DNA from 3 places in the Serratia sp. GW822-FHT06E05 genome. Region 2 is predicted to be linked to each of the others. Evidence: riboswitches for the same ligand, from Rfam matches in the RefSeq annotation. Region 2 holds a riboswitch; each other region holds the start of a gene.
What was found. Region 2 has a riboswitch for thiamine pyrophosphate ahead of AC1RKC_RS09745 (TenA family protein). Riboswitches for the same ligand answer to the same signal wherever they lie in the genome.
Positions count from the first base shown of each region.

Region 1: linked by a shared signal. The riboswitch ahead of thiC (phosphomethylpyrimidine synthase ThiC) and the one ahead of AC1RKC_RS09745 (TenA family protein) in region 2 are both predicted to bind thiamine pyrophosphate.
Region 3: linked by a shared signal. The riboswitch ahead of thiM (hydroxyethylthiazole kinase) and the one ahead of AC1RKC_RS09745 (TenA family protein) in region 2 are both predicted to bind thiamine pyrophosphate.

Region 1 covers NZ_JBXALM010000016.1:7,241-10,512, reverse strand. The annotation lists gene thiC (phosphomethylpyrimidine synthase ThiC) at 1-1,898, opposite strand, end outside; TPP riboswitch at 2,013-2,137, opposite strand; gene AC1RKC_RS23715 (Rsd/AlgQ family anti-sigma factor) at 2,176-2,679, opposite strand; gene nudC (NAD(+) diphosphatase) at 2,779-3,272, shown strand, end outside.
Region 2 covers NZ_JBXALM010000002.1:450,049-453,320, forward strand. The annotation lists gene AC1RKC_RS09740 (LLM class flavin-dependent oxidoreductase) at 1-950, opposite strand, end outside; TPP riboswitch at 1,108-1,210, shown strand; gene AC1RKC_RS09745 (TenA family protein) at 1,276-1,956, shown strand; gene AC1RKC_RS09750 (ABC transporter ATP-binding protein) at 1,953-2,708, shown strand; gene AC1RKC_RS09755 (ABC transporter permease) at 2,705-3,272, shown strand, end outside.
Region 3 covers NZ_JBXALM010000005.1:194,773-198,044, reverse strand. The annotation lists gene AC1RKC_RS14440 (inhibitor of vertebrate lysozyme family protein) at 1-265, opposite strand, end outside; gene thiD (bifunctional hydroxymethylpyrimidine kinase/phosphomethylpyrimidine kinase) at 352-1,152, opposite strand; gene thiM (hydroxyethylthiazole kinase) at 1,149-1,943, opposite strand; TPP riboswitch at 1,980-2,081, opposite strand; gene AC1RKC_RS14425 (GNAT family N-acetyltransferase) at 2,150-2,575, shown strand; gene AC1RKC_RS14420 (MFS transporter) at 2,622-3,272, opposite strand, start outside.

The DNA.
Region 1 (3,272 bases), on a different contig from region 2:
AGCTCGCTGCCGCGTGAACGGAACTCGGCCGACATTTTTTCCATGCCGGTAAGTTGTACTTCTATCGGTTTAGCGGCTTCCTGCGCGGCGGCATAGTCGCGTACTTCCTGCGAAATTTTCATCGAGCAGAATTTGGGGCCGCACATGGAACAGAAGTGGGCGATTTTGCCGGACTCTTGCGGCAGGGTTTCGTCGTGATAAGCGCGGGCGGTAGCCGGGTCGAGCGCCAGGTTGAACTGATCTTCCCAGCGGAATTCGAAACGCGCCTTGGACATGGCGTTATCGCGGATCTGGGCACCCGGGTGGCCTTTGGCCAAATCGGCGGCGTGGGCGGCAATTTTGTAGGTGATCAGCCCCTGTTTGACGTCTTCTTTGTTCGGCAGCCCGAGGTGCTCCTTCGGCGTGACGTAACACAGCATGGCGCAGCCGAACCAACCGATCATCGCGGCGCCGATGCCGGAGGTGAAGTGGTCATAGCCCGGAGCGATATCGGTGGTTAGCGGGCCAAGGGTGTAGAACGGCGCTTCGTGGCAATGCTCCAACTCTTCGGTCATGTTGCGACGGATCATTTGCATCGGTACATGACCCGGGCCTTCGATCATCACCTGCACGTCATATTCCCAGGCAATTTTGGTCAGTTCGCCCAGCGTGTGCAGTTCGGCGAACTGCGCTTGGTCATTGGCGTCCTGAATTGAGCCGGGGCGCAGGCCATCGCCCAGGGACAGTGAGACGTCATAGGCGGCGCAAATTTCGCAGATTTCGCGGAAGTGCTGGTACAGGAAGTTTTCCTGATGGTGTGACAGACACCATTTAGCCATGATCGAACCGCCGCGCGAGACGATGCCGGTCAGGCGCTTGGCGGTCATCGGTACATAGCGCAACAGTACGCCGGCGTGGATGGTGAAGTAGTCAACGCCTTGCTCTGCCTGCTCAAGTAACGTATCGCGGAACATTTCCCAGGTCAGGTTTTCCGCCACGCCGTTCACTTTTTCCAGCGCCTGATAGATAGGCACCGTGCCGATCGGTACCGGGCTGTTACGCAGGATCCATTCGCGGGTTTCGTGGATATAACGGCCGGTGGACAGGTCCATCACCGTATCCGCGCCCCAGCGGGTGGACCAGACCAGTTTTTCGACCTCCTCTTCGATGGATGAGGTCACCGCCGAGTTGCCGATGTTGGCGTTAACTTTCACCAGAAAATTGCGTCCGATGATCATCGGCTCGGATTCGGGATGGTTGATATTAGCGGGGATGATGGCGCGTCCAGCGGCCACTTCCTGGCGAACGAATTCCGGCGTGATGTTCTCCGGTAGATTGGCGCCCCAACTTTGCCCTGGATGCTGCTGACGCAGGACATCGCCACGGATACGCTCGCGGCCCATGTTTTCGCGGATGGCGATAAACTCCATCTCAGGAGTGATTACGCCAGCGCGGGCGTAGTACAACTGGGTGACGCATTTGCCGGGTTGCGCCTTGCGCGGCCGCGGCAGATGTTCAAAACGCAGGTGATCCAGACCTTCATCCGCCAGGCGCTGCTGGGTGAAACCGGAACTGACGCCATTGAGCAGTTCGGTATCACCGCGTTCAGCTATCCAGCCTGCACGCAGTTTTACCAGGCCGGTATGCACATTAAGTTCAGATTGCGGATCGCCATAAGGACCGGCAGTGTCGTATACCGGAATGGCTTCGTTGGGCTGGTACTGTGGGTTGTCTTTGTCGCCGCCAAGCAGCGTCGGGCTAAGCTGGATTTCACGCATCGGCACCTGCAGATCGTTGCGTGAGCCCTGCAGATAAATCCGGCGTGAATTGGGAAAGGACACGCCCTGAAGGGTATTGATAAACTGCTGGGCTTCTTCGCGTTGCTCTTTACGGGCACGGGGTTTTTTAACGTTAGACATAGCAAGTTCCTACCAGTGTGTTGGGTTGGGAATGTTGCTTGTCTGGAGCTCGGAGGGAGTAATGATGCTGGCCGACAGGGCGGGATTATCCCTGTTGGGATCACCTGCCTGTGGCGATAGATTACTCTTGTTCCCTTCGCGGGTATTAACCCGATCAGGTTCCGCGGATCCCGAATTAACGGTCTCAGCCTGGCCAATTTGATGAACAAATCAGGCGCTAGGCACTCCGACAAGATGCCCCCAGTATAGGAGGGTGAATAAAAAAAACTACAAAATTCTAACGTGCCTGGTCCAGCGCTTTATCCGGCATCGTTTGTTGCCAGGCTTCGGTCGCCAGTTGGATCAGCTTATCTTCCAGGGTAAAACGTGCCGCCAGGGTTTCACCGATATCCGACAATGCCTGATGGAGTTCCAGGCACACATCCTGATCGATATCCACTTCGGTATAGCGATCGTGAAATGCCATAATCTGTTCGGTATTTGCCCACAGTTTGGGGTAGATGTTTACCGACAGCGTCATTTTCGGACTGGATGCGCCTTCCACTTGCTTGATAATTCTGTCATAGATATGAAAATGACCGGCGGAAAGGTAATCCACCAGATTATGGCAAAAGTTCTCCAGCGCTTTTTCATTCAGCGGCGTATGCTTTTCTTTATTCGGTTTGATACCCACGAGGGTGCAATAGGCGACCAGCAATTGCTTGCGAGCCTGAAGCCATTGATCAACTAATTCATTACTACCACCAACGCGCTGAGTCAGGCTTTCCAAACGGTTGAGCATGTTTGACTCCGTAAGTAATAAAACGTAACAGTAAGTTATTAAAATGTTACAAGGCCGATTTGTAGAGTGCCAGTGAAGCTGAGGTTGTGCAACAACGATATGGAACTTGCATTAACGGGTAATGAAAATGGCTGGTGGATTGTCAGCCATGAAAGCAAACTTTGGTTACCAAACGGTGAATTGCCGTGTGGTTTGGCGGCGTCATTCTCCCTGCAGGGGCGGATGGCCAGGGCTATTGGTGAATGGGAAGGGCTGCCGGTCTGGCTGGTGCGTCAGGCGATGCCGCAGGACATGGGCTCGGTACGCCAACTGCTTGAGCTCGATCGTGGACTGTTCCAGCTCGCTGGGCGCGGGGTGCAACTGGCCGACTTCTACCGTTCCCATCGCTACTGCGGTTACTGCGGCCACGAGATGCATCTCAGTCGCACGGAGAGTGCCTGTCTGTGTGGCAATTGCCGCGAGCGCTACTACCCGCAAATCGCCCCTTGCGTGATTGTTGCCATTCGACGTGACGACGAGATCCTGCTGGCCCAGCACGTGCGCCATCGCGGTGGAATTCATACTGTCCTGGCCGGTTTTGTTGAGGTCGGCGA
Region 2 (3,272 bases):
AACTGGTTGGGCACGGTCAGCAGCAAGGTATCGGCTTCGGCAATCGCTTCGTCCTGCGCCAACTGCTTGATCAGCAGTTCCGGCTCGGCGGCATAGCTACGGCCGAATACCGCGCGAGTCTGCTGATCGATATACCCCACCTGATCGCTGTCCTGACCGCTGTTGCCGAAATAGCTGCGATCCTGCTGGTTCATCAGCGCAAAGATGCTGCGGCTGACCGACACCCGCGGCTGGCGTGCATGACCCGCGGCCTTCCAGGCATCGCGATAAGCGCGGATCTGCTTGGCCTGCTGCACGTGGAAGGGCTCGCCGGTTTCGTCGTTTTTCAGCGTCGAGCTTTGCAGATTCATGCCCAGCTTCGCCGCCCAGATCGCCGTGGCGTTTGAGCTGGCGCCCCACCAGATGCGATCGCGCAGCCCGGCGGAGAAAGGTTCTACCCGCAGCAAGCCCGGCGGGTTCGGGAACATCGGTTGCGGGTTAGGTTCAGCAAAGCCTTCGCCACGCAGCGCCTCCAACAGGACGTCGGTATGGCGGCGCGCCATATCGGCTTCGGTCTCGCCTTCGGCAGGCGTGTAACCAAAATAACGCCAGCCATCAATCACCTGTTCGGGAGAACCGCGGCTGATGCCCAGTTGCAGCCGCCCGCCGGAAATCAGGTCGGCGGCGCAGGCATCTTCGACCATATAAAGCGGATTTTCATAGCGCATGTCGATCACGCCGGTGCCGATCTCAATACGCTGGGTTTTGGCGCCGATGGCCGCCAACAGCGGGAATGGCGAGGCAAGCTGGCGGGCAAAGTGGTGTACGCGAAAATAAGCCCCATCCGCCCCCAGCTCTTCTGCCGCAACGGCAAGATCAATGGATTGCAGCAGCGCATCTGCCGCCGAACGGGTGCCCGACTGCGACGAAGGCGTCCAGTGGCCGAAAGAAAGGAAGCCGATTTTCTTCATGGGGTGATCCTTAGATTCATTAATGACCGGATTACAGTGACAAAAATCGCCCCCTTCCGGCCAGAAATATCGTGGCCGATCGCACTAAACGGATCCTTTTACGCCACAACGCCACACTGCCTGAGCATTGTAATCAAAAAGTAAATATCGTATAACAGGCTCCTCCGAGGGGTGTCCTGTTACGGGCTGAGATGGCGCAAGCCGAACCCTTTGAACCTGATCTGGGTCATGCCAGCGAAGGGACGGTCGGCAATCCCCTCACGGCGGTTGCCTGTTCATACCTCACCTCAGCGCGCCCGGATCTCCACTCACTTTTGGAGGTCCCATGTTTACTCCCTTATTCGATAACGGTCTTTACGGCAAGCTGCGCCAACAGGCCGGCGGTTACTGGCAGGACTATGTCGCACACCCCTTTATTCAGCAACTGGCCGCCGGTACGCTGCCGGAACCCGCTTTTCGCCGCTACCTGACGCAGGATTATCTGTTCCTGATCCACTTTGCCCGCGCCTATGCCCTGCTGGTCAGCAAACTGCGCACCCTGCCGGAAATGCGCGCCGCTACCGCTTCGCTCAATGCCATTGTCGCCGAACTGCCCCTGCACCTGGCCTATTGTGCCGACTGGGGATTGAGCGAACCGCAGATAGCCGCCGAACCCGAAGCGCCGGAAACCCTCAATTACACCCGCTATGTGCTCGATATCGGCCACGCCGGAGATGCTCTGGATCTGCTGGCAGCGTTAATGCCCTGCGTCGCTGGCTATGCCGAAATCGGCCTGCGCCTGCTTAACGATCCCAACACCGTGATGGAAGGCAATCCCTATGCCTCGTGGATCCGCAACTATGGTGATCCCACGTATCTGAGCGGCGTACAAGCCTCCCTCGACCTGCTGGAAAACGTTGGCCTCCAGCGGGGTGCCCCAAGCCGTCTAAACGAACTGTCGGCGATTTTCACCACCGCCACCCGCCTGGAATCCGCCTTCTGGCAGATGGGGTTGAATGCCCAATGAGCCTCGGCGACACGCAGTACGGCAATGCCCGGCCCGGTATTCAGGTACGGGATCTGACCCTGCGCTTTGGTCAGCAGGTGATTTTCGATGGTCTGAATTTCGATATCGCCGGCGGCAGCTTCGTTGCCCTACTCGGCGCCAGCGGCGCGGGGAAGACCAGCCTGCTGAAGATCATCGCCGGGCTGGCGAAACCCACTTCCGGTACGGTTATCGGCAGCGATGGCCTGCCGATAACCGGGCGTATCGCCTATATGGGACAAAAGGATCTGCTCTATCCCTGGCTGACAATTGACGAGAATATTAGCCTCGGTGCGCGGCTGCGCGGCGAAAAGGTCGACCGCGCCTGGGCGGAACATCTGCGGGAACGCGTGGGCTTGACCGGCTATGGCCGCAGCTTGCCTGCCGCACTGTCCGGTGGCATGCGTCAACGTGCCGCTATTGCCCGCACGCTGTATGAGCGCCAGCCGATTGTGTTGATGGATGAACCCTTCTCCGCGCTGGATACCATCACCCGCGCCATGATCCAGCAGTTGGCCGCCGAACTGCTGGCGCAGCATACCGTGCTGCTGATCACCCACGACCCCATGGAGGCCTGCCGCCTAAGCCACCGCCTGCTGGTGCTGTCCCGTTATCCGGCGGGGCTGGACGACAGTCATGTTATCGAGGACTTACCGCCGCGAGCGCCGGACAATCCTCAGCTGCTGAAAAGCCAGAGCGAGTTGCTGCTGCAACTGGTGAGGGCCGCCGGATGAAAAACCTCCCTGAAAGCCGTCTGTCGCGGATGCGTCGCAGCCTGACGGTGTTCGCCGGCCTGTTGCTGCTGTGGGCACTGGCCACGCTGGGCGATATCCCCGCCTTCCTGTTGCCCTCCCCCTCGGCGGTGGCACAGGCGCTGTGGGACAACCGGGCGTACCTCGCTTATCACACGCTGATCACCGCCTCGGAGATCGCCTGCGGTTTGCTGGCCGGGGTTTTGCTCGGTGCCACGCTGGCGCTGTGCATGATCTTTTCGCCGCGCCTGCAGCGCTGGTTGATGCCGTTGGTGCTGACCAGCCAGGCGATCCCGGTGTTTGCGCTGGCGCCGCTGTTGGTGCTGTGGTTCGGCTTTGGCATGAGCGCCAAAGTGGTAATGGCGGTGCTGGTGATTTTCTTCCCGGTCACTTCCGCCTTCTTCGATGGGCTACGCCGGGTCAATAACGATTATCTCGATCTGGCCCGTACCCTACGTGCTTCTCCCTGGGCCCAACTGCGTCACGTGCGGCTGATGGCAGCGCTACCGGCTTTCGGTTCCGGACTGCGGATGGCCGCCGCCGTCG
Region 3 (3,272 bases), on a different contig from region 2:
CGCAGTCATGCGGCTTGCACAGATTGCCCACCAGATAGTTCTGCCCTTTCCAGCTCAGGCTCTGCGCCGGCGTGGAGGTTCCCATCCCCTTGCGCGCCCAACCCGGCAAGCGAGCCTGCCCTTTGACCATATTTTGCCAACTGGTCTGGTAACCCGGCTGTTGGATCACGTCCGAGGTGGTGACGATCTGCTGAGCGAAACCACCCACGCTGAAGCTGAGTAACGCGCCGAAGATGGCGCCGCGAAGTGCGTTTTGTCCTGTCATTGCCTTCTCCCTAGAAAAAATTCGGTTGCACCCGGCCCAAGCCGGGTCTGGATCTAGTCAGACCACAAGGGTAGCAAAAAGTTGACTTACCACCAGGCATGAAAATGATGTACCGGCCCAATACCGTGCCCCACTTCCAGGGTATCCGCCTGCAGCAGGGCCTGTTGCAAATAGTCCTTGGCGGCAGCGACCGTTTCGGCCCAGTCGTCGTGACGCGGTCGCAGCGCCGCCAGGGCGGCAGACAGCGTACAGCCGGTGCCGTGAGTATGTCGGGTCGCCACGCGCGGCGCGGTAAACCGCAGCTCCTGCTCGGCCGTAAACAGCCAATCCGGACTTTCGCTTTCGCTAAGGTGACCCCCTTTCATCAACACCGCCTGGCACCCCATCGCCAGGAGCGCCCGGCCCTGCTCGCGCATCTGGCGCTCATTTTCCGCCGGGGCGCATGCCAGCAGCACCGCCGCCTCCGGCAGGTTCGGCGTGATGATCGACACCAGCGGCAACAGTTCACGACGGATCGAATCCACCGCTTCCGGCGCCAGCAGCGGATCGCCGCTTTTTGCCAGCATCACGGTATCCAGTACCACAAACGACGGCTGATAATGGCGCAAACGCTCCGCCACCGCCTGCACAATATCGGCGTTGGCCAACATGCCAATCTTGGTGCTGTCGATGCGCAGGTCGCTGAAGACGGAATCCAGCTGAGCGGCGACAAAGGCCGGATCTATGTTGTAGACCGACTGCACACCACGGGTGTTTTGCGCCACCAGCGCGGTAATCACCGAGGCACCATAGGCCCCCAACGCAGAGAAAGCTTTTAGATCGGCCTGAATGCCGGCGCCGCCACTCGGATCGGTCCCGGCAATTGTCAGTGCGTTAATGCGTTTCATTGCAGTTCCTCCGGGCGCAGTTGATACAGTGCGTCGAGGAACGCCGGGGTGAAACTGCCCGGCCCGGCGGCACGGCGCGTGGCCCGTTCACCGCAAAGCGACATCACCCGGCAGGCGGTCGCCACGTTATCGAGCCGATCGCCCGGTAAACTGCAAAATGCCGCCACCACTGCAGAAAGTGCACAACCGGTACCGACCACCCGCGTCATCAGCACATCGCCGCCGGTGACCGCCCAGTCACGCTGGCCATCGGTGATGTAATCAACAACGCCGGTTACTGCCACTACCGCACCGCTGCTGCGCGCCAATTCGCGCGCCGCCGGCAATGCCACCAGCGAGTCGTCTGCACTGTCGACGCCACGTCCGTTAGCCTGCAGACCCCTCAGCGCCATGATTTCAGAAGCGTTGCCGCGGATCGCCGCCGGCTTCTCACCCAACAAACGATGGGCAAACGCGGTGCGATACACCAACCCGCCGACCGCTACCGGATCCAGCGTCCAGGGGGTTTGTGCCACGTTGGCAGCTTCCACCGCGGCCAGCATGGATTCAGCGCGTGATGCATTGAGGGTGCCAACGTTGATCAGCACCGCATCCGCCAGTCGGCTGAACTGCGCCGCTTCGGTCGGTTCCACCACCATTGCCGGCGAAGCGCCGAGCGCCAACAGGACGTTAGCCGTCAGTTCCTGCACCACTTCGTTGGTCAGGCAATGGATCAGGGGCGATTGGCGTTTAAATTGAGTCAAACAGGCCGCGGCGCGGGCGCCGGGGAAAACATCAGGTCGAGCGAGCATATTCCTCCCAACCGGCGTTCAAGAAGGCGGGTACCGGTTGAGGCACCGAGACTTCCCTACGCTGGCATAATCCAGATCAGGTAATACGGGTAAAATCTCAGCCACTGCGCATCGCGCAGGGCACCCCGAGTCAAGACGGCCATTATTGGGGTTGCCGCCGGTGAGGTCAATCGCGCTATAGTGTCAAAAAATAAAAAGGAGGCGCCATGCAGATAAGAAAATACCAAGAGGCCGATCGCCCCTTCCTGCGCACCCTGTATCTGGCTTCGCGTAAAGCGGCGTTTCCGTGGCGCGATACCGAAGATTACCGGCTGGAGGATTTCGATCGCTCAACGCTGGGCGAAGATATTTGGGTGGCGGAAGATCAGGGGAAGCGGCTGGGATTTGTGTCGATTTATCGCCAGGACAACTTTATTCACAACCTGTATGTCGATCCGCATCTGCCGCCGCTCGGCGTCGGCAGCGCTCTGTTACAAGCGGCAGAACAGACCTTTACCGCCACCGGTTCGCTGAAATGCCTGGTGAAGAATGAGAAGGCGCTGGCGTTCTACCACAAGCACGGTTGGCGAATCATCACTACCGGCAATGACGGCGGGGAAGAATATTACCTGCTGCATTCCCCGGCAAAATAAAATAAGGGCACAGCGCAAACCGTGCCCGTTCATTAAAGCCCCCGGCTCAGGCGACAGAAGCTGCCGGGGTCAGTTTTGCACGTGCGCGGATATTTCTGACCAACAGCCCCGACACTATGATCCCGGCACAGGCAAACATACCCATCAGCCCGAAAACAATCTTGTAACCGGTCAGTCCTGGGAAGGCATCGAGAATATGACCGTACAGGCTAAAACAGAACATCGCCGGGGCATAACCGATAAAGCTGCCCAGCGCCATAGCCGCACCGGTATGTTCTTCGTCAATGCCGGCCTCACCGATGGGGGCAAAGAACACCGCTCTTTGGGTAAAGACCACTGCACCAAATCCCAGCGTACAGGCCATGCCCAAGTAAACCGGCATTTGTTCATGCGGTAACAGGATCAATAGCGCCAGCGCAATGGCGCTGATAATAAAGGTATAGAATAAATACTTGCTGGGAGACTTTAATACTTTATCGGCAATGAGACCACCAATCGGTCCACCCACCATTTTTAAGCAGTATTGATTAATGATCCCGTAAGCACCCACCAGTGCAATCGGCAGCGCATAGACATGACTCAGGAAAGGAATAAAGAACGTCAATCCGCAATACACCGCGTAAACACAGAAAACGCTGAAGGCAATCAGCCATACAGTTTTGTTTTTCAATACGCTGCCCATTCCAGGCTTTTTATT